Regions from separate parts of the Streptomyces sp. NPDC048442 genome, predicted to be linked through region 2. Evidence: riboswitches for the same ligand, from Rfam matches in the RefSeq annotation. Region 2 holds a riboswitch; each other region holds the start of a gene.
The links. Region 2 has a riboswitch for cobalamin ahead of metE (5-methyltetrahydropteroyltriglutamate--homocysteine S-methyltransferase). Riboswitches for the same ligand answer to the same signal wherever they lie in the genome.
Positions count from the first base shown of each region.

Region 1: it holds a riboswitch for cobalamin, as region 2 does, so the genes downstream of both, AB0D18_RS02890 (CbtB-domain containing protein) here and metE (5-methyltetrahydropteroyltriglutamate--homocysteine S-methyltransferase) in region 2, are expected to answer to the same signal.
Region 3: it holds a riboswitch for cobalamin, as region 2 does, so the genes downstream of both, AB0D18_RS19505 (iron ABC transporter permease) here and metE (5-methyltetrahydropteroyltriglutamate--homocysteine S-methyltransferase) in region 2, are expected to answer to the same signal.

Region 1 is NZ_JBEZKB010000001.1:601,803-608,795, reverse strand. Features, by position in the region: gene AB0D18_RS02910 (HAD-IIA family hydrolase) at 1-765, shown strand, start outside; gene AB0D18_RS02905 (hypothetical protein) at 880-1,431, shown strand; gene AB0D18_RS02900 (class F sortase) at 1,536-2,231, shown strand; gene AB0D18_RS02895 (CbtA family protein) at 2,198-3,028, opposite strand; gene AB0D18_RS02890 (CbtB-domain containing protein) at 3,046-3,264, opposite strand; cobalamin riboswitch at 3,299-3,461, opposite strand; gene AB0D18_RS02885 (GAF and ANTAR domain-containing protein) at 3,760-4,587, opposite strand; gene AB0D18_RS02880 (GAF and ANTAR domain-containing protein) at 4,646-5,392, opposite strand; gene AB0D18_RS02875 (glycoside hydrolase family 6 protein) at 5,716-6,732, shown strand; gene AB0D18_RS02870 (kelch motif-containing protein) at 6,832-6,993, opposite strand, start outside.
Region 2 is NZ_JBEZKB010000006.1:94,469-101,461, forward strand. Features, by position in the region: gene AB0D18_RS11565 (hypothetical protein) at 1-144, shown strand, start outside; gene metE (5-methyltetrahydropteroyltriglutamate--homocysteine S-methyltransferase) at 298-2,655, opposite strand; cobalamin riboswitch at 2,832-3,066, opposite strand; gene AB0D18_RS11575 (hypothetical protein) at 3,250-3,651, shown strand; gene AB0D18_RS11580 (hypothetical protein) at 3,747-3,935, shown strand; gene AB0D18_RS11585 (FtsX-like permease family protein) at 3,987-6,473, opposite strand; gene AB0D18_RS11590 (GNAT family N-acetyltransferase) at 6,698-6,993, opposite strand, start outside.
Region 3 is NZ_JBEZKB010000012.1:56,997-63,989, reverse strand. Features, by position in the region: gene AB0D18_RS19530 (nucleotide sugar dehydrogenase) at 1-383, shown strand, start outside; gene AB0D18_RS19525 (NAD-dependent epimerase/dehydratase family protein) at 422-1,462, shown strand; gene AB0D18_RS19520 (glycosyltransferase family 4 protein) at 1,459-2,499, shown strand; gene AB0D18_RS19515 (hypothetical protein) at 2,536-2,796, opposite strand; gene AB0D18_RS19510 (hypothetical protein) at 2,773-3,126, shown strand; cobalamin riboswitch at 3,099-3,242, shown strand; gene AB0D18_RS19505 (iron ABC transporter permease) at 3,456-4,478, shown strand; gene AB0D18_RS19500 (ABC transporter ATP-binding protein) at 4,478-5,257, shown strand; gene AB0D18_RS19495 (ABC transporter substrate-binding protein) at 5,272-6,294, shown strand; gene AB0D18_RS19490 (HPP family protein) at 6,321-6,881, opposite strand.

The DNA.
Region 1 (6,993 bases), on a different contig from region 2:
CCGATCGAATCCTGGCTCACCGACATGGACGGAGTCCTCATCCACGAGGGCGTCCCGATCCCCGGTGCCGACGCCTTCATCAGGAAGCTCCGGGACACCGGAAAGCCGTTCCTGGTACTCACCAACAACTCCATCTACACCGCCCGTGACCTGCACGCACGCCTCGCCCGGATGGGGCTGGACGTGCCGGTGGAGAACATCTGGACCTCCGCGCTCGCCACCGCCCGGTTCCTGGACGACCAGCGCCCCGGCGGCACCGCGTACGTCATCGGCGAGGCAGGACTGACCACCGCGCTGCACGACATCGGGTACGTGCTCACCGACCACGAGCCGGACTACGTGGTGCTCGGCGAGACCCGTACGTACAGCTTCGAGGCCCTCACCAAGGCGATCCGGCTGATCAACGGCGGCGCCCGCTTCATCTGCACCAACCCCGACGAGACCGGCCCCTCCGCCGAGGGCCCGCTGCCCGCCACCGGCGCGGTCGCCGCGCTGATCACCAAGGCGACCGGCAAGGACCCGTACTTCGCGGGCAAGCCCAACCCGCTGATGATGCGCACCGGCCTCAACGCGATCGGCGCGCACTCCGAGTCCAGCGCCATGATCGGCGACCGGATGGACACCGACGTGCTGGCCGGCCTGGAGGCGGGCATGGAGACGTTCCTGGTGCTCACCGGGCTGACCGGCAAGGACGACATCGACCGGTACCCGTTCCGGCCGTCCACCGTCGTCGACTCGATCGCGGACCTGGTCGAGCGCATCTGACGCGCATCTGACGGCTCCGACGACGCCGCAGGGGCCCGTACGGCGCAGTGACGGGCCCCTGCGGATGCGGAACCTCGCGTACGGGTGAATCTTCGAAGTACCAGGAGGTTCACCATGCGCTCATCGCATCTCACTCTGTGTGCGGGTGCGGCACTCGCGGCGGTACTCGTCCCCGCGCCCGCCGCCCTCGCCGCAGTACCGGCCGTCCCCGCGCCGGTCACCGTCACCAACAACGAAGAGAACCGCAACGTCACCGTCACCCCGTCCACCATCGCGGCCGGCGGGGAAGTGGATCTGCGGGTCCACATCTGCAACGGCAAGAAGGCCGTCGGCACGTCGGAGGCGTTCTCCTCGCCCGCGTACTTCAACCCCGCGGCCGACGGCGGCCTGTTCGCCGAGGCGCGCATCCGCTCCGACGCCCAGGGGCGCGACTACGGCATCCACGTCAAGTGCGAGGACGGCGACGGCAGCGCCAGCGGCAACGTCACCGTCGTCCACCACAGGACCGAACCGACCGCCCCCGTCCGCGCGGGCGGCGGCGGCACCGCCCTGGCTGCAGAGTCCGACGGCCCCGGCACCTCGCACACCCTGATCGGCCTCGGCCTCGCGGCCGCCGCCGCCATCGCCATCGCCGGCCGCTCGGCCCGCCGCCGCAAGCGCCTTTAGGGGCGCGGGGCTGTGTCGAATCTGCGGCTCCGCCGCGTGGGCGCGACCAGCCACAACGAACCCGCACGAAGGCAACAAACCCGCCCGAAGGGAGCCCCGCAGCAATGAGCTCCGACCAGACCGCTTCCGGCAAAGGCCGGATGCTCACCGGCATCGCCTGGGCGGTGCTGCTCCTAGGACTGTGGCTGTGGGGCCGCGACCTCACCAACGGCCCGAGCGGCAACGCCGCTCCGACCACCGGTGACGTGGCCGCGGTGGGACGCCCACTGCTGCAGGTCGAACTGCCCGACGCGCACGAACCGGTCACGGGCGTACGCCCCGGCCGCCTCGACGTCCCCTCGCTCGGCATCAAAGCGCCGGTCAGCGCGCGCGGACTCGACGCCGGAGGTGCGGTCGACCCGCCGCCGTACGAGCAGCCGCGCGAGGTCGGCTGGTACCGGAACGGCACCCGCCCCGGAGCGAGCGGAGTCGCCCTGTTCGTGGGGCACGTCGACACCAGGAGCAAACCGGCCGTGTTCTACGGCCTCAGCTCCGCCCGTCCCGGCGAAAAGATCAAGATCACCGGGGCGGACGGAACAGTCACCGAGTTCACCGTCGAAGACGTCCAGGTCTTCAGCCGCGACAAGTTCGACGCGAAGAAGGTCTACGGACCCCGCGAGGACGGCCGCGCCGAGCTGCGCCTGATCACCTGCGGCGGTACGTACGACCACAACGCCCGCTCCTACACGGCCAATGTGGTCGTCTCCGCCTATCTGACGGGCGTCACTCAGGCCCCGGCGGTCGCCGGTGCCGAGTCTTGAGAAGACGCAGCCTGAGAGGACGCGGCCCGAGCGGGGGCGGGTGATCCGGCCCGCTTCGTGGCACGCAGCCCAAGACCGCCGAAGACCGCCGCGAACACGGCCCACAGCAGCACCTGCGACCCGAGCGACAGCACCCGGAAGTCCCACAACAGCGTTGCGGGTACGGGGACTTCGTCCGGATTGCCGGGCAGCAGGAACAGTACGGCGAGGGTGGCCGCCCCGATCAGGAACACCGCCCCGTGCCGCACCGGGTCCGCCTTGCCCGCCAGGCGTACGTACACCTGCCAGGCCAGCAGCATGCCCAGGACCGAGATGACGACGGCGGCCAGCCACAGCGTCTGGCGCTCGCCGACGGTGTTGGCGTCGCCGACGCCGGGCGGGGCTGCCGGGTAACGCAGCCCCGGCAGCAGCGCGACCGCGACGAACGCGGCGGCGCAGAACGCGAGGGCCCGCGGCCACGCCCGTACGAGGAAGCCGGTACGGCGGTGCACCAGCGCATAGGCGACCGCGAACAGCGCGCCCAGGGCCAGGCCGGCGACGACGGCCGTGACGACCAGGCCGAAGTGCTGCTGGGAGCGGGAGAACAGTTCCTCGTGGTGCTCCGCGACGGCGCCCGCCGCCGCGTGCGCGTGCTCCGCCGCCTCCGCCTTGGCCGAACGCGCCTCTTCGAGGACGATCGCCCTGTCCATCACGGGTTCGGCGAGCAGCAGCGAGAACAGGCCGGTGACCAGGCCTGCGGCCCCGCCCGCCGCGAGACCGCGGCCGAGCAGGGGAAGTACGGGACTCGGGTTGTTCATGGTGCGTACGGCCCCGATCAGTGGCAAGGGGCACCGAAGAGGTGCCGGCCGTCGTGCGAGAACTCGTGCAGGTAGCTGCCGGTCGCGGAGATGATGTGGCCGTTGTCCATGAACACGGCGTACAGCGCGATCAGGGCCACGATCACCGCGGCGGCCAGGATCATCAGATCCCGGGTGCGGGTGGTCGCGGCAGCCAGGTCGGTGGTCTGTGCGGACTGCTGGGCAGACACGGACATGTCGGGTGAGCCTCCTTCTGGGGTTTCCACGCCCCATGGCAGGAGGACGACGGGTCAGTTCCTGACTCCCACAGCCGCATGCGGCAGCTGTGGTCACAGTGGCGGGACCGCCCCGGAATCGCACCGGAGTTCCTGCTTACCGTCGCCTCGAAGTGTGGAGTTGTCCTCCGGAGAGTCCCAGCCTGGCAGTGCACTGTCAATACGCCCCAGGGGGGCGCGAGAACGCTCAGGGGGGCGTGAGAAGCACCTGGCCCGGCCGACTGCTCGCTCCCCCCGGAGCCGTCGGCCGGGCCGGTCCTCGACCGCGCGCGCACGAACTGCGGGAGAAGCCCGGCGCCGTCGCGGGAGGTTCTGGAGAAACCAACTCGGAACTGCGGGCCGGGGGCTGGGGCCGCCCTCCCACTCTAGAGGGCTCAAGCTCCGTTCTCCATAGGGGAATTGACGCAATGTCACAGCAAAGTCGCTGCGGGTGTAGCCCCAGTTGTCCCCACCGCGTCAGCGAGAACCGTTTTCTCCGCTCTTGTCCTGGGTGCGGGGCGTCCCGCGGGACTCCTTACGGGATTCCTTGCGGGGTTCCGTACGCGGCTTCGCACGGACCGCCTCCGAGTCCAGCGTCCCCTGTACCAGCTCCAGCGCCACCTCCGACAGCGCCAGCTGATTCCGGCGTGCGTACGACCGCATCCCGGCGAACGCTTCGTCCACCGAGACCGCCCACCGCTCGGCGAGCATCCCCTTGGCCTGCTCCAGGCGCACCCGGCTGGTCAGCGCCGACTGGAGCTGCCCGGTGAGCAGCTCGCTCTGCCGGATGGTGCGCTGCTGGAGGATGCCGATGGTCGCGGCGTCCGCGAGGGCCTGCGCCAGCTCCACGTCACCGGGCCCCAGCTCCAGCCGGGGCGTGGTGACGAACAGGTTGAGGGCGCCGATCACCGTGTCGCGCAGCCGCAGCGGGATCGCGTACGTGGCGTGGAAGCCGTACTCCCGGGCGCGCGGAGCGAACACCGGCCAGCGCTCCAGGATCTCCGCGGTGTCCAGGGAGACCGGCAGAACGGTCGTACGGCTGTGGAAGCAGTCCAGGCAGGGGCCCTCCTGGTGCTGGATCTCCAGCAGGTCGAGCAGCCAGGCGCGCTCGTCGGACGACGCCGCGGTCTGCAGCTGGCCGCGCTGGTTGACCAGCATCAGCCCGGCGGCCGACACATCGAGCAGCTCGACGCAGCGGACGGCCAGCCGTTGCAGAAACTCGATCACGTCGAAGTCGTCGACCAGAGTGTCGGCCAGCTCGACGAAAGCCGTCGCGATCTTCTGTTCGCGCACGTTGCTGTCCATGCCTGTCACCCACATCTGTCATGCTGCCGGGCGGGGCGCCCGGGGCGCTTCCCATGAGTCATCGTGTCGATTCCGATCCGTCGCCGTCGCGCAGCGCCCCGTCGGAGGTGAAGCGCAGCCGCCGCGCCACCACATCCCTGGCTACTTCCAGGATGGGCGCTTCGGCGGCGTACGCATAAGCCCGCAGCCGTACCAGGGCCGCCGCGGGGGGCACGCCGAGCCGGACCGAGATCATCCCGGTGGCCTGGTGCACCTCCGCCCGGTACAGGGACGCGTCCGCCGCGAGCCAGCTGCCGGTGCCGGGTCCCGCGCTCTCCGTACTGCCCAGCAGGGTCAGGGTCAGCGCGTCCGCGAACACCAGCAGGTTGGCGAGCGACTCCTGGTCCAGCGGGGCGGGGTCGGCCCGGTGACAGGTCAGGACCCCCACCAGGATCGCGCCGATCTGCAGCGGTACGGAGAACACCGCCCGCACCCCGAGCATCTCGGCGGCGGGCAGGAAACCGGGCCAGCGCTCCCGCGAGACCAGCCCCAGGTCGCCCTCCAGGACGAGCCGGCCGGTGCGCAGCGCGTCCGTGCCGGGCCCCTCGCCGAGAGTGAACTGGAGATCCTCCAGCGCCACGCTCGCGGACCCCGAGAACCACACCGGTTCGCCGCTCTGCTGCGTGGGGGTGCCGCGGGAGAGCGTGACGGCAAGCCCGTCCACTCCCAGGGCCTCGGAGCAGTGGCGGGCGAAGGACTCGTCGAGTCCGGCAGTGCGGCGGACCGCCAGCTCGTCGAGCAGGGCGGCCATACGGGTGCTGACCACGCACTCCCTCCGAGGGTGCTGTCCGGGTACTGCCAAGTGTGTCGGAAGTGTGCTGCGAAGAGGATAGAAGTGTGTCCTTCGGACCGCCTCATCGTATCCGGATGCCCCCGAACGGGCTGGTTGAACGCGGTGCAACAGGTTCTCGACGAAGCAGGGCACGCCGCGTGGGGGCGGGGCCCGGTGTGTCAGGATTGGATTCGACCGGATCTGTCCGGGCAGGGGCGCCTGGGGGGCTGCCTCGGAATTTCTTTCATCTTCGAGACGGTCACCTTCGAGAGCTTTCGAGAAGGTCGGTCTTCGCAAAGGCGCCCAAGGGGGAGTCGATGTACGGCAGTTACAGCGGACGAGTGCGAGCAGTGGGAGCGGTCGCGGTGGGGGCCGCGCTGCTCCTGACCGGCTGCACTTCGGGCGGCGAAGGGGGCGACGGCGGGAGTGCGGGGAAGAATCCGCCGGTCTCCCAACTGCCCAAGGGTGACGACCCGTACTGGGTCAATCCGGACGCCAAGGCGGCCAAGGCGCTCGCCGACGAGGACGACAAGGGCAAGCAGGACCTGATCAAGAAGATCGCCCAGCAGCCGGCCGGCGAGTGGCTGATCCCGGAGAACGCCAAGGAGCAGGCCAAGGGCTTCACCGAGGCCGCCGCCCAGGCCGACCGCGAGGCGATCCTGGTCGTCTACAACATCCCGCACCGCGACTGCGGCAACTTCTCCGGCGGCGGCGCCGCCGACGGCAACGCCTACCGCGCCTTCGTCAAGGAGGTCGCCGAGGGCATCGGCGACCGCCCGGCCACCGTGATCCTGGAACCGGACGCGGTGCTGCACATGGTCGACAAGTGCACCCCTGACAAGTTCCACGAGGAGCGCTACGACCTCCTCAAGGGCGCGATCAAGACCCTCAAGCAGCAGCCGAAGACCAAGGTCTACCTGGACGCGGGCAACGCGGGCTGGGGCAAGCCGGACCAGATCTTCGAGCCGCTGAAGTGGTCGGGCGTCGACGCGGCCGACGGCTTCTCGGTGAACGTGTCGAACTTCTACACCACCGAGGAGAGCAAGAAGTACGGCAAGGAGCTCTCCGCGAAGGTCGGCAACAAGCCGTTCGTCATCGACACCAGCCGCAACGGCAACGGGCCCTGGACCGGTGGCAAGCCCGAGGAGCGCTGGTGCAACCCGCCAGGACGCGCCCTCGGCGAGGCGCCCACCACCGCGACCGGTGACCCGCAGGTGCACGCGCTGCTGTGGATCAAGCGCCCCGGTGAGTCGGACGGCGACTGCAAGGGCGGCCCGCAGGCCGGCCGCTGGTTCGCGGACTACGCGGTGGAGCTGGCGAAGAACGCCAAGTAAGTGACGCAACAAGTGCCAGGTAAGTGACGCAATGAGTAAGGGGCGCCCTCCACGGAGGGCGCCCCTTACTCGTATGCACTCATGTGCTCCGTGCCGTGGTTACGGAACCTCGACCCAGACCGCCTCGGAAGGCGTGCCCTGGTCGTCCGTCACGAACAGCATGTAGCTCCCGGAGGGCACCAGTGCGCGGTTCGCCGGGACGGTGACCGTGATGCCGTCGGCCGTCTTCTTGACGTCCAGCGCGATGCTGCGCTGGTCCAT
Region 2 (6,993 bases):
ACGACGGCGGAGGAGGCGCGGCGCGGCGAATCACTGGACCAGCTGCTCGCCGAGGAGGAACCGGACACTCCGCAGCCGGCCGGGGACGAGATCGGCGACGAGTACGCCGACGATCTGGATCTGGATCCGTCGGACGGCCCGTGACACCCGTGGCGCCACCGGGACACCAGTGGTGCCACCGGGACACCAGTGGTCCCGGCGGGACACCCGTGACTCCCGTGTGCCGCCCCCCGACGGGGAGGGCGGCACACGAGCCGCAGGCCGCCGGCAGGCGGACCTGTCAGCGCCCTGTGCCCGTCACCGCGCGGCGTCCGGCGGGAGCTCCGCCCGTACCCGTCGTGCCGCCGCCGTCATCCGCTCCAGTGCCGGGCGCACCTCGTCCCAGCCGCGGGTCTTCAGACCGCAGTCGGGGTTGATCCACAGCCGCTGCGACGGTACGGCGCGCAGCGCGCGGTCGACCAGGTCGGAGACCTCCCGTTCGGCCGGGACGCGCGGCGAGTGGATGTCGTACACGCCGGGTCCGACCTCGCGCGGGTAGCCCACCCGGGCGAGTTCGTCGGCGATCTGCATGTGCGAGCGGGCCGCCTCCAGGCTGATCACGTCGGCGTCGAGGTCGTCGATGGCGCCGATGATCTCGCCGAACTCGGCGTAGCACATGTGGGTGTGGATCTGGGTGGCCGCCCGCACCCCGGAGGTGCTGAGCCGGAACGACTCGGTGGCCCATTCCAGGTAGGCCGCCCGGTCGGCGGCCCGCAGCGGCAGCGTCTCGCGCAGTGCGGGCTCGTCCACCTGGATGACCGAACTGCCCGCCGCCTCAAGGTCGTTGACCTCGTCACGCAGGGCGAGTGCGACCTGCCGGGCGGTGTCGCCGAGCGGCTGGTCGTCCCGTACGAACGACCAGGCGAGCATGGTCACGGGCCCGGTGAGCATGCCCTTGACGGGCTTCGCGGTCAGCGACTGGGCGTACGAGGTCCACGCCACGGTCATCGGCGCGGGCCGCGACACGTCGCCCGCCAGGATCGGCGGCCGGACGTAGCGGGTGCCGTATGACTGGACCCAGCCGTGCCGGGTGGCGAGATAGCCGGTGAGCTGTTCGGCGAAGTACTGGACCATGTCGTTGCGTTCGGGCTCGCCGTGCACCAGTACGTCGAGGCCGGCCTTCTCCTGGAAGGAGATCACCTCGCGGATCTCGGTGGCGATCCGTTCGTCGTACGCGGCCCTGTCGATCCGTCCCGACCTCAAATCCGCGCGGGCGGTGCGCAGTTCGCGGGTCTGCGGGAAGGAGCCGATGGTGGTCGTCGGCAACTGCGGCAGTCCGAGTGCGGCCTGCTGGAGGGCGGCCCGTTCGGGGTACGGGAGGTCGCGGCGGGCGTCGGTGGCGGTGACGGCGGCGGTACGGGCGCGCACCGCCGGGTCGCGGGTCAGCGCGGAGGCCGCCCGGGACTCCCACGCCGCCTTGTTCGCATCGAGTTGGGGGGCGATGGCGTCGGTGCCTTCGCGCAGGGCGCGGGCCAGGGTGACGACCTCGCCGGTCTTCTGGCGGGCGAATGCCAGCCAGCGGGCGATCTCGGGGTCCACCTCGGTTTCGGCGTCCGCGTCGAGCGGGACGTGCAGCAGGGAGCAGGACGGGGCAACGTCGACCCGGTCGGCGAGGCCGAGGAGGGTGGCGAGGGTGGTGAGCGAACGGGCGAGGTCGTTGATCCACACATTGCGCCCGTCGACGACGCCCGCGACGAGCCGCTTGCCGGGCAGTCCGCCCACGGCGGCGAGCGCTTCGACATGGGCGGCGGCGGGCCCGGTGAAGTCCAGCGCCAGCCCTTCCACCGGGCTCTGGGCGAGCACCGGCAGTGCGTCGCCGAGCCGGTCGAAGTACGAGGCGAGAAGGAGCTGCGGCCGGTCGGTGAGCGCACCGAGGTCGCGGTAGACGCGGGCGACGGTGTTCAGGACCGCGGGCGACTGGTCCTGTACGAGGGCGGGTTCGTCGAGCTGCACCCAACTCGCCCCGGCCGCCCGGAGATCGGCGAGCACCTCCGCGTACACGGGCAGCAGCCGGTCCACGAGCGTGAGGGGTTCGAAGCCGTCGGCGACGCCGGGGGCGGGCTTGGCGAGCAGCAGGAAGGTGACCGGGCCGACGAGCACGGGCCGTGGTTCGGCGAGGCCCAGCGCGAGCGCCTCGCGCAGCTGGTCCACGAGCCGCGTCGAGTCGGCGGCGAAGACGGTGTCGGGCCCCAACTCGGGCACCAAATAGTGGTAGTTGGTGTCGAACCACTTGGTCATTTCGAGCGGTGCGACCTCGGCGGTGCCGCGCGCCATGGCGAAGTAGCCGTCGAGCGGGTCGGCGGCGAAGGCGTCCCGGTGCCGTTCGGGAATCGCGCCGAGGGTGACGGCGGCGTCCAGGACGTGGTCGTACAACGAGAAGTCGCCGACGGGGACTTCGGTGATTCCGGCGTCGGCAAGCTGCTGCCAGACGTCGCGGCGCAGGGCTGCCGCGGTGTCGCGCAGCTCGTCCGCGCCGGCGCGGCCGGCCCAGTACGCCTCGGTGGCCTTCTTCAGTTCGCGGTGCGGGCCCTGCCGGGGGTAGCCGTGCACGGTGGCGCAGGCGGGCTGCGGGGTGACGGCACCGGGGGTTGCGGGGGTGGCGGTTCGGTCTGCCACGGAACTCTCCTTCGCGAGTCGCGGGGGATCCCGGGCGGCTCGCGTGAGGAGGATCAAGTCGGCGCAGAAACAGCGGAGTCGGGGATCTGGGGTGCCCTGAGCACCTGGACCCGTACACGTAGCCCGCCTGCTTCCCACCGGCCCTCCCACGAGGCCGCCGAGATCGCCGTACGCACGGGTGGCGTACGGGCAGTGGCAGGTCTTCGGACTCGCGGACACGCCAGGGATCACTCCCCGGCACCTACCGGCCGCCGCTTCCCGGACCGCGAGGTACTCGTTCGTACCGGTCCAGTGCGTATGACGGCTTTCGTTCCCACTCACCGCTGCGGGGCAGTCCCGGATTCACACCGGGTTCCCTCTTGCGACGCTTCCGCCTGGCGGGCGGAGCGAACCAGCTGCGCCGCCACACTAACCCCTCGCGGGGCGGCGGCGCACGTGACGTCCGCCTCCCGGTCCGCCCGGCGTCCCTCCCCCGGTCCGCCCGGCGTCCCTCCCCCGGTGCGCCCGGCCTCCACCGCCAACCGGCCTACCCCGGTGGGGGGAATTCCGGCTCCGCGGGCTGAACCCGGCCCTCCCGTGGGGCACCTGTGCCCCATGGCTGACGCGCCCCGCTCCCACCGGCCGCCGCACCGGCGCCGTGCGCGCGCGGTGCTGCCCGCATGCGTCGCGGCGACCGCCGCGGTGTTCGTCGTGTGCGCCGTGCTTGCCGCGCTGGCGATGTCGGGGCTGCCCGGGGCCGATGCCGCGCCGGACGCGCGTCCGCTGTCCGCCGCCGAGTCCGAGGGCATGTCGGACGGCACGGACACCGAACTGCGGGTGCTCGCCGGGACTCCGCGCAGGAGCACCGGCCGCAGTCCGGTGCTCCGGCCCGTCCGTACGGTACGAACCGCCTTCCGTGCACGCCCTGTTGGGCGGGCGGGAGCGGTTGCCTGGACCTGGGCGCACACCCGGGTTCCGGAGCCGTGTCCGGTGCGCTGCGTGGTGCTGCGCTGCTGAGGAGGCCCCCGCCCGCACACCCGCGCGGGCGACCCGCAGGCCCCCTGGCAATCAGCGCAAATCACCGCAATCACTGCACGAGAGAAGGCTTTGCCATGCCCATCGACCCGTTCCTCGCCCTCAACGCCATGATCCGCGCCGAAGTGACCCGGACCGCCGAACCCGCGGCCGAGCACACGGGCAGGCCCACGGCCGAGCCCACCGCCCGGCCCACCGCCCGGCCCGCCGCACCGCGCGACACCCGTACCGGTGAGGCCGACTCCCCTACCGGCGACGTGGGTTGATCCACCCGGCCGGGGGCGCCGCTCTGCCCCCGGCCCGTACGGGCGGTCGTGTCACTCCGCGTGCAGCGCGTCCACGACCGCCATCCGCCGCACCCGCCTGGCGGGCAGGACCGCGGCGGCCAGGCCGATCAGGACGGTGACCGCCAGGAGTCCGGCGATCATGAGGCCCGGGGTGTGCTGGATTCCGTACTCCTGGGTCACCGAACGGCCCGCGAGCCATCCGTAGACCAGGCCCAGCACGGTTCCGGCGACCGCGCCGGTGAGCGACAGCAGGACGGCCTCCAGGGTGAGCATCCCGCGCAACTGGCCGCCGCTGAGGCCGATCGCGCGCAGCATGCCGATCTCGCGGGTGCGTTCGTCGACGCCGAGCATGAGGGTCGCGGCGACGCCCAGGGCGGCGATCGCCATCGTGAAGGCGAGCAGCACCGCCGCGATCATGACCATGCGGTCGAGCATCGTACGGAAGAACTCGGCCTCGGCTCCCGCGTCGTGGACCCGTACCGTCGGCTGGTCGAGCAGTGCCTTGTCCAGGAGCTTGCGGGCCTCCTCGTGCGAGAGGCCGTCGGCGGGGCTGATCCAGGCGGTGGTGACGGGGGCGCGGGGGGCGATGCGGTCCATGGTGCGGGGGGTGACGAAGTACGAGGCCTCGGGGACGACCGCGAACGGGTAGCCCGAGGCGCCGGGGGCGACGTCCAGGCCGGCCGGGTGGGCGGTGCGGGCGCTGCCGTAGGAGGCCAGGGCCTGGCCGTCGCCGAGCTTGCGGGCCTGGTCGGCGCCCTCCATGCCCGTGTTGAGGAGGGCGGGGTCGGCGCTCGCGACGATCATCTTCCGGCCGGCGCGGGCGCCCGCGTCGATCGTGGCGGTGCGGACCGGGACCGTCCGCAGCCCCTTCTCCTTGCCGAGCACGGCCAGTGCCGCCCCGGGAACCTGCTTCTTGTCGGTGACCAGCGAGAACGATCCCGGCTGCCGGGAGGTGAGCATGTCGCCGAGCGAGCCGCCGGTGGTGGAGACGACGGTCGAGGCGGCGACCATCACGGTCACGCCGACCAGCAGCGCCGAGGCGGCGGCTCCGGTACGGCCCGGGTTGCCCCGCAGCTGCTGGGCGGCGAGCTTCCCCGTCGTACCGGAGAAGCGGCGGGTCGGCAGCGCGAGCAGGGAGACGACGGGCGGCAGCAGCCAGCGGGCGAGGCGCAGCACGCCGAAGAAGCTGAGGATCGCTCCGGCGGTGACCGTAAGGACGCTGAGCGGGACCGGGGCGTACGCGCCGCCGACCAGCAGCAGGGCGCCGAGGCCGAGCAGCAGCACGGAGAAGGTGGTGCGCACGGCCCGGCTGCCGGTGCTGTCGGGGGTCGCGGTGTGCGCGCCACCGAGGGCCGCGACGGGCGGGACCGCGGAAGCGCTCCTGGCCGGTGCGCGGACCGCGAGGACGGTGAGCAGCACGCCGAACAGGAGCGCCAGGAGGAAGACGATCCAGCCGGGCATCAGGTCGACCGACACCGGGCCGAGGTCGAACGTGCCGAGCAGCAGGGTTCCCAGGGCGCTCGCGCCCGCGCCGAGGAGGAGCCCGGTGAGCGAGGCGCCGATGCCGAGCAGCAGGCCCTGGCGGCGGACGTGGGTGCGGATCTCGCCGCGGGTCGCGCCGATGCAGCGCAGCAGGGCGAGCTGGCGGACCTGCTGGGCGAGGACGACCGAGAAGGTGTTGCTGACGACCATGCGGGCCACGGCCATGGCGATCAGTACGAAGCACAGTGCGGCGACGAGCACCAGCACGTACAGGTTTCCGCTGTCCTTCTTCGCCGCGTCGACGGATTCCTCGTGGGTACGGACCCGCGCGTGGTCGCCGAGCGCGGTGCGCACCGCGCCGGCGACGGCGCGCTCGTCGCCCGCCCGGACGGCGAGGTCGAGCTGGGTGGTGTGCGGCTCGGCGGCGTACCTGGCGAGCTGCCCGTCGGGGGCGCCGATCACGGGCTGTCCGGCGAAGCTGGGCGCACCCCTGGTGTCGAGGGTGCCGGTGAGGAGGGCCGTGGTGCGGCCGCCGTCCGCAGTCAGGAGGGCGACCCGTCCGCCGGGACGTACACCGATGCGGTCGGCGGTGCGGCTGTCGAGCATGACCTCGTCGGGGGCGACGGCCCACTTCCCGCCGTCGGCGAGCTGCCAGCGCAGGGCGGGGGCCGCGGCGAGGGAGGTGACGACGGCGGGCTCGTCGAGGGGCCGTCCGGCGGGGGTGAGGACGGTGCCACGCCCGGTCTGCCGGGCCGCGACGGCGTCGACGCCGGGGACCCGGGCGGCTTTCGCAGCGGTGTCCCGGGCCAGTCCCGGATCCTTCGGGGTGCCCGCGTCGCGTGCGCCGGGCGTGACCTGGAGGGCGGCCGGGCCGACCTCGGCGGCGGCGAGCTGGCCGAAGGAGCTGACGAGGGCGTTGCTGCCGCCGACCGCGAGGACGAGGAAGGCGACACCGACGGCCACCGCCGCCCCGGTGAGCAGCAACTGCCGTGCCTGGCCCCGGAATTCCTTCAGTGTGTACTTCAGCGTGGCCATGTCCCCAACTCACCCTCGGCAGTGCCCGGATCTTCTCCGTATGACGCTAAGGGCGGCCCGGGGCCCGGCAGTCAGCTCACCGGACGGACTGCTTCTCCTCCGTCGGGGCTACGGCTGGCGGCGCCGTACGCCCCAGGTCTGATGCTTCACCCCGAGGGTGCCCCGAGAGAGCCCCGAGGCCCTCAAGAAGCCCCGGAGTCCGACGTTCCACTCCGCGGGCCCGCTCAGAGCGGCCGGTGCATGATGTGCAGCCCGACGTACCCCTGCTCCGGGTGCCGGAAGCCCTCCGGGACGGTGCCGATGATGCGGAAACCGAGCTGCTCGTAGAGCCGTACGGCGTGGGTGTTGCTGGCTGCGACCGCGTTGAACTGCATGGACCGGAAGCCCTCGGCGCGCGCCCAGTCGAGGGTGTGCCCGACGAGGGCGCGGCCCACGCCCCGGCCGCCGTGGGCGGGGTCGACCATGTAGCTGGCGCTGGCGACATGGGCGCCGTTGCCGCGCTGGTTGCTGTTCATCTTCG
Region 3 (6,993 bases), on a different contig from region 2:
TCGGTGTCGCCTTCAAGGGCCACCCCGAGACGGACGACGAACGCTCCTCTCCCGCCGTGCAGATCATGGCGCGACTGCGCGAGAGGTTCGGCGGGGCGACCGTACGCGCGCACGACCCGCTGGTGCCGCACGCCAGGCAACGGGCCCTGGGGTACGAGCCGTACACCGAGGTCAAAGAGGCCGTCGACGGCGCGCACCTGGTCGTCATCGGCACCAACCACAAGTCGTACGCCGAACTCTCGCTGCACTGGCTCTCCGAACGGATGGCGAGCCCGGGCATCGTGTACGACGCCTGGGCGGTGCACGCCCACGACCGTGCGGCGCTCAGCGGCGAAGTGGAGTACCTCGCCTTCGGCGAGGGCCGGTTGGCGCGGTCGTCGTGACGCGGCCGGCCGGACGGGACCGAGAGACAGTGAACGCGGTGCACGAGAAGGGAAACAACGTGAAGGTCCTGGTGACGGGAGCGGCCGGCTTCCTCGGCGGGTACGTCGTCGAAGAACTGCTGGCACGCGGCTGTACGGTCGTCGGCCTCGACAACCTCTCCAAGTACGGACAGCCCGCCCGCACGCCCCCCGTGCACGAGCGCTTCACCAGCGTGGTCGGCGACGCGGCGGACAAGGACCTGCTGTACGAACTGTCCGAGGACTGCGACCACTTCATCGCCAACGCGGCCCTGATCGGCGGCGTGAGGTACATGAAGGACCTCGCCTACGACATCCTGGCCACCAACAACCAGCTGGTCGGCGCGGCGGCCGAGGTCGGCATGAGGCGGCACGGCGAAAAGCTCCGCAAGGTCACCTACGTCAGCTCCTCCATGGTGTACGAGGGCCACGCGGGCAGCGGATTCCGGGAGGGCGACGAGCGGGTCGTGGCGCCGCCCGCCACCGCCTACGGATTCCAGAAGCTGGCCGTCGAGTACTACGCCAGGGCGGCCTGGTCCCAGTACGGCCTGCCGTACACCATCGTCCGCCCGTTCAACTGCGTCGGCGCGGGCGAGCGGCACGCCACGCACGGCAGCACCTCTTCCGGCGAGCAGCAGCACATGGTGCGCGGGCACGTCATCCCCGACTTCGTCGAGCGGGCGCTGCGACGGGAGAACCCGTTCCGCATCCTCGGCGACGGACGCCAGTTCCGCACCTTCACCCACGCCAAGGACATGGCCCGCGGCATCGTCCTGGCCATGGAGTCTCAGGCCGCGCACAACGAGGACTTCAACCTCTCCGGACAGCACGGGTGCACCATCGCCGAACTCGCCGAGTTCGTCTGGAACCGGGTCAACCCCGGAGAGCCGCTGGTGCTCCGGCACGAGGAGGCCTTCCCCGACGACGTGCGCGTCCGCAAGCCCGACACCCGGAAGGCCGCGGAGGTGCTGGGCTTCACCGCCGACACCCCGCTCGGCGTCATGGTGGACGAGGTCCTCGCATGGGTGCGCGAGAGCGAACTCACGGTGGTCGACCGGTGAGCAGATCGGTCAACCTGGCGGGGGAGTTCTACGTGCACGACGGCTACGCGGGCATCTCCGAATACATCGTCGTCGGCCTCAGCAGGCTCGGGGTCCGGGTCAACCTGGTCCCGTTCAAACTGGAGAAGGCCGGGCTGTCCCCGGAAATGCTCGACGTCGTGGCGGCGTCCAGGGGGCTCGAACCGGGCCCGCTGCTCTTCAACTCGTGGGTGCGGCCGGAGCTCGAACGCTTCGCTTCGCGCCCGCACCTGATCCATACGATGTGGGAGTCGAGCCGGCTGCCCGCGAGCTGGGTCGGACCGCTCAACCGCGCACGGGCCCTGATGGTGCCGACCAGGTTCGTCGCCGACATGTTCCGCGCCAGCGGGATCACCGTGCCCATCGAGGTCACCCCGGACGGCGTCGACGCCGACGTGTACCCCTGGGTGGCGCGCCCCGAGCGCGCGGGCATCACCACGCTGGTCGTCGGCACGGTCGTACCGCGCAAGCACGTCGCCCAGGCGGTGGACGCCTGGCGACTGGCCTTCGACGGCGATCCGACCGCCCGCCTGGTGATCAAGGCGCGCTTCGGCGCCGAGGGGCGCGGCGGCCTGACCTCACAGGACCCCCGCGTCACGATCGTGGACGAGAACGAGCCGACCCGCGGCATCCTGCACTGGTACGAGCGGGCCGACGTGCTGCTCGCGCTGGGCAGCGAGGGCTTCGGGCTGCCCCTGATCGAGGGCATGGCGACCGGTCTGCCCGTGGTCGCGCTGTCGTCCGAGGGGCAGGGCGACGTCTGCCGGGACGCGGGCGACCTCGTACTGGCCGTACCGCCGTCGCACTGGGAGGACGTGTACGAACCGCACTTGGGGCACTGCGGAGTACGCGGTGTCCCCGACGTCGCGGCGACGGCCCGGCGCCTGCGCTGGGTGGCGGCCCACCGCGACGAGGCCCGCGCACTCGGCCGGGCCGCGTCCGACTGGGCCCACAAGGAACGCGACATCTGGCAGAAGCCGAAGGCGATGCTCGACGTGCTGGAGCGCTACGGGGACTGAGCGGGCCGCCTGGACCGCCCGCTCCCGCGCGGCGGGTCAGATGGCTTTCGCTTGCTGCGCGAGTGCGGCGACTCCCTCGGTGAGGAGGGTGAGCGAGAACTCGAACCGGGCGTCGGGGGAAGGGAACTTGAGCCCGCCGAGACGGCTCGGATACGGCAGCTCCACGTCCGTCTCCGCGCCCGTTCCCGCCGTGTCCGTTTCGGCCGCCGGGTGCAGCCAGGACGGTCGCAGGTGTTCCAGGTCCGCGGGGCCCAGGTGGGCGGGCGGGCGGTCGTGCAGGACGTCCTGCAGCTCCACGCTGCCTCCCGCCGCCACCGCCGTACGGGCAAGGGGGTCAGCCAGTCGTTCGCGGCCGTGGCGGACGGCGTGCGGTACGTGCGGGGGCACCGGCTCCTCGTCGGCCTGCTCCTCATCGACGCCGCCTCGGTCTCCCCTGCGCTCGGCAACGCGGGCCTCGGCTTCCTCGCCGAACTCACCACCGCCCGCACCGCCGTGATCACCGGCGGCCTGGTCTGCGTCGCCGCGACGCTCGCCGTTGCCGCGGCCCTCCCCGCCCTCCGCCGTGCCACCCTCGCCGAGCCGTCCCGGGAGACCGCGGCTGCGGATACCGCCAGGTCGACGCGTTAAGCTGCAGACGCCCCGCGGGGGAAGTCCGGTGAGAGTCCGGCGCTGACCCGCAACGGTAGACGGAGTGGACTCAACGCTCCGTGAGCCCGATTACCCGCGGCGGTGAAGGCTCCTGTCAATTCGCCGTGGACTGCGAGAGGTGCTGCACAGGGCGCCCCGCGTCCCGGGCCGCTGCTTCCGGCGCGCAGCGCACGGCCCGAGGCGAAAGCGAACCGCCCGTGGCCACGTCCGTCGAACATCAGCCGACCGCAGAACACCAGCCGACCGCGTCCTCGCATGCGACCCCTGCCGGCGCCGGCGCCGGCCCCGCGCCGCCACGGCGCGCGTCCGTGCCGCTGCTCGTCGTCGTCCTGGGGGCCGCCCTCCTGCTCTCCCTGGTCTGCGGGGCGGGCATCGGGGCTTCCGGGCTCACCTGGGGCGAGGTGCTGCGGTACCTGTGGGCCGGGTTGAGCGGCGGGACCATATCCGCCGAGCAGGTTCCGGCGTACACCATCGTCTGGGAACTGCGCTTCCCGCGCGCCGTACTGGCCGCCGTCGTGGGGGCGGGTCTTTCCGGCATCGGCGTCGCCGTGCAGGCCATGGTGCGCAACGCACTGGCCGACCCGTTCGTCCTCGGCATCTCGTCGGGCGCGGCCGTCGGCGCCAACGCGGTGCTGCTCTTCGGGGCGCTCGGCGCGCTCGGCGTCTGGGCGCTGTCCGCCGCCGCCTTCGGCTCCGCGCTCCTCGCGATGACGCTGGTGTACGCGATCGCCCGCACGCCACGCGGGCTGACACCGCTGCGGCTCGTGCTGACGGGCACCGCGATGTACTACGGCTTCTCGGCGATCACCACCTTCATGGTCTTCGCCGCCGAACGCGGCGAGGCCGCCCGCTCCGCGATGATGTGGCTGCTCGGCAGCCTCGGCGGCGCCAACTGGGCCTCCGTACCGATCGCCGCCACCGCCGTACTGGCGGGCCTCACCCACCTCATGTGGTCGGCGCGCCGCCTCAACGCCCTCGCCATGGGCGACGAGACCGCCGCCTCGCTCGGCGTGGACGCGGGACGGCTGCGCAAGGAGCTGTTCCTGGTGACCGCGGCCGTCACGGGCGCCGTGGTCGCGGTCAGCGGGGCGATCGGCTTCGTCGGCCTGATGGTCCCGCACGCCGTACGCATGCTGGTCGGCGCCGACCACCGGCGGCTGCTCGCCGTCGCCCCGCTCATGGGCGCGGTCCTGCTGGTCTGGGTGGACATCCTGTCCCGCGCGGTGCTCGCCCCCGTCGAACTCCCGGTCGGCGTCCTCACCGCGGCCATCGGCGTGCCGTGCTTCGTGCTGCTGATGCGCCGCAACTCGTACAGCTTCGGAGGCGTGTGATGCGTATCGACATCGACGAACTGACCGTCGAGATCGCCGGGGCACGCCTCGTCGAGGACGTCACGCTGCACGCCGACGACGGGCAGCTCGTCGGGCTCGTCGGCCCCAACGGCAGCGGGAAGTCGACCCTGTTGCGCTGCGTCTACCGGGCGCTGCGTCCCGTCGGCGGAACCGTCCTCGTCGACGGCGACGACCTGCACGCGATGACCGCGCGCGAAGGCGCCAGGCGGCTGGCCGCGCTGCCCCAGGAAGCGGTCGCCGAGTTCGACTTCACTGTCTCCGAGGTCGTGGCGATGGGACGGCTGCCGCACCAGCGGTCGGTGGCCCGCACCACCGACGAGGACCGGCAGGTGTGCGAGACCGCGCTGGCCAGGGTCGGCGCCGCCCACCTCGCGGGACGCGGCTTCGTCACCCTCTCCGGCGGCGAGAAGCAGCGCGTCCTGATCGCCCGCGCGCTTGCCCAGCAGCCACGGGTGCTCGTCCTCGACGAGCCCACCAATCACCTCGACATCGCCCAGCAGCTCGACGTACTGGCCCTGGTGCGCGGCAGCGGCCTGACCGTGCTCACCGCACTGCACGACCTCAACCTCGCCGCCCTCCACTGCGATCTGCTGTACGTCATCGACGCGGGCCGGATCGTCGCCCACGGCGTCCCGCACGACGTGCTCACGCCCGAGCTGCTGGCCGAGGTCTTCGGCGTACGGGCGCACCGCGTGCCGCACCCCGAGTCCGGCGCCGTACAGCTGCTGTTCGACCGCCTCCTGCCCGCCACCCCGTAAGGAACCACGGCCCCATGCGCATACGACCCGCCGTCACCGTCGCCGCTTCCCTCGCCACCGTCGCTCTTACCGGCTGCGGCGCACAGGTCACGCCGGCCGCCGACGACAAGGCCGCCGGAAGCCACTACCCCGTCACCGTCGACAACTGCGGCGAGAAGAAGACCTACGCCAAGGCCCCGCAGCGCGTGGTCACCAACGACGTCGGCATCACCGAGATCATGTTCGCGCTCGGCCTCGAAAAGAACATGGCGGGCTTCGTGATGCCCGACGACAAGGGCGACCTCGACTCCGTGCCCTGGAAGGCCGGCTACAGCAAGGTCACATGGCTCTCGAAGAAGCAGATCAACAAGGAGATGGCCCTCGACGCCCGCGCCGACCTCGTCTTCGCGGGCTGGAACTACGGCTTCAACGAGGGCGAGGGCTTCACCCCCGCCGACCTGAAGAAGGTCGGCATCGACTCGTACCTCCTGAGCGAGTCCTGCCGCAACGGGCGGGGCGGCACGGCCCGCGGCGTGATGCCGCCGCTCGACGCGCTCTACACAGACCTGCGGAACCTGGGCCGGATCTTCGACGTGGAGGACCGCGCGGAGGCCCTCGTCACGAAGTTCCGGGGACAGGTGGCCGGCGCGCAGGCCGGAGCGCTCAAGGGAGCCGACCGGCCGCGGGTCTTCCTCTACGACGGCGGGCAGGACAAGCCGTTCACCTCCGGTCTGTACGCCGCGCCGCACGACATCATCACCAGGGCGGGCGGCGACCACGTGATGAAGGACCTCAAGGACAGCTGGGCGACGGTGGGCTGGGAGACCGTCGTCGAACGCGACCCCGAGGTGATCGTCATCAACAACTACGGGGACACCACCGCCGAGCAGAAGCGGAAGTTCCTGAAGTCCTACCCGCCGCTGGCGAACGTCTCGGCGATCAAGAACGACCGGATCGTCGTCCTCGACTACGCGGAACTGGTGGAGAGCCCGCGCAACCCCGCCGCGATCGCGTCGCTCGCGGCGGACCTGAAGAAGTTCCGGGCCGCGGGCTCCTGAGAGCCACCCTCAGCAGGCCCTGGGAACTACCACCAGTAGGCGGGGTACTTCGGTGCGTTGCGCCGCAGCCGGGAGGCGACGTACTCCGTCAGTACCACCAGCACAGCGGCCCCGATCAGCAGCGGTACGAACCTGACCGGGGCCGGCGTCTGGAGCACGATGACCACGGTGGTGGCGCACGCGGGGGAGTGCGGGGTGCGCGCGAGCGTCATCAGCGCCAGGGTGAGCCCGGCCGCCACGGCGGCGGCCCAGGCGCTGCTGCCCACCGCCGCCAGCACGCCGTAGCCGACCCCGGCCGCCAGCAGGTGGCCGACGATCACGCTGCGGGGCTGGGCCAGCGGCATGGTCGGCGCACTGTGCACGAGCGCGGCGCTCGCGGCGAGGGAGGGTATGAGTACGGGCTCGTGGATCGCCGCACCGATGGCGACGAGCCCCAGCAGGACGGCGGTGGCGACGCCGACACTGTGCAGAGCGGCAGCCGGCGCCGGCCGCGCCGGAGCCCGGCCCACGATCCTCCACCGGCGCACCTCGGGCTCCGGTGGAGCAGGGCGGTCGGATGCGGGACGCTGGGCGGCGTCGAGACTCATGGGAAGCGCATTTCCTAGGCGGCAGGCGGCAGGCGGCAGGCGGTGGACGGCGGGCGGCAGGTGTACGGAGGATCAGCCCGAAAATCTACCCGCCGCCCGGATTTGGGCCGAA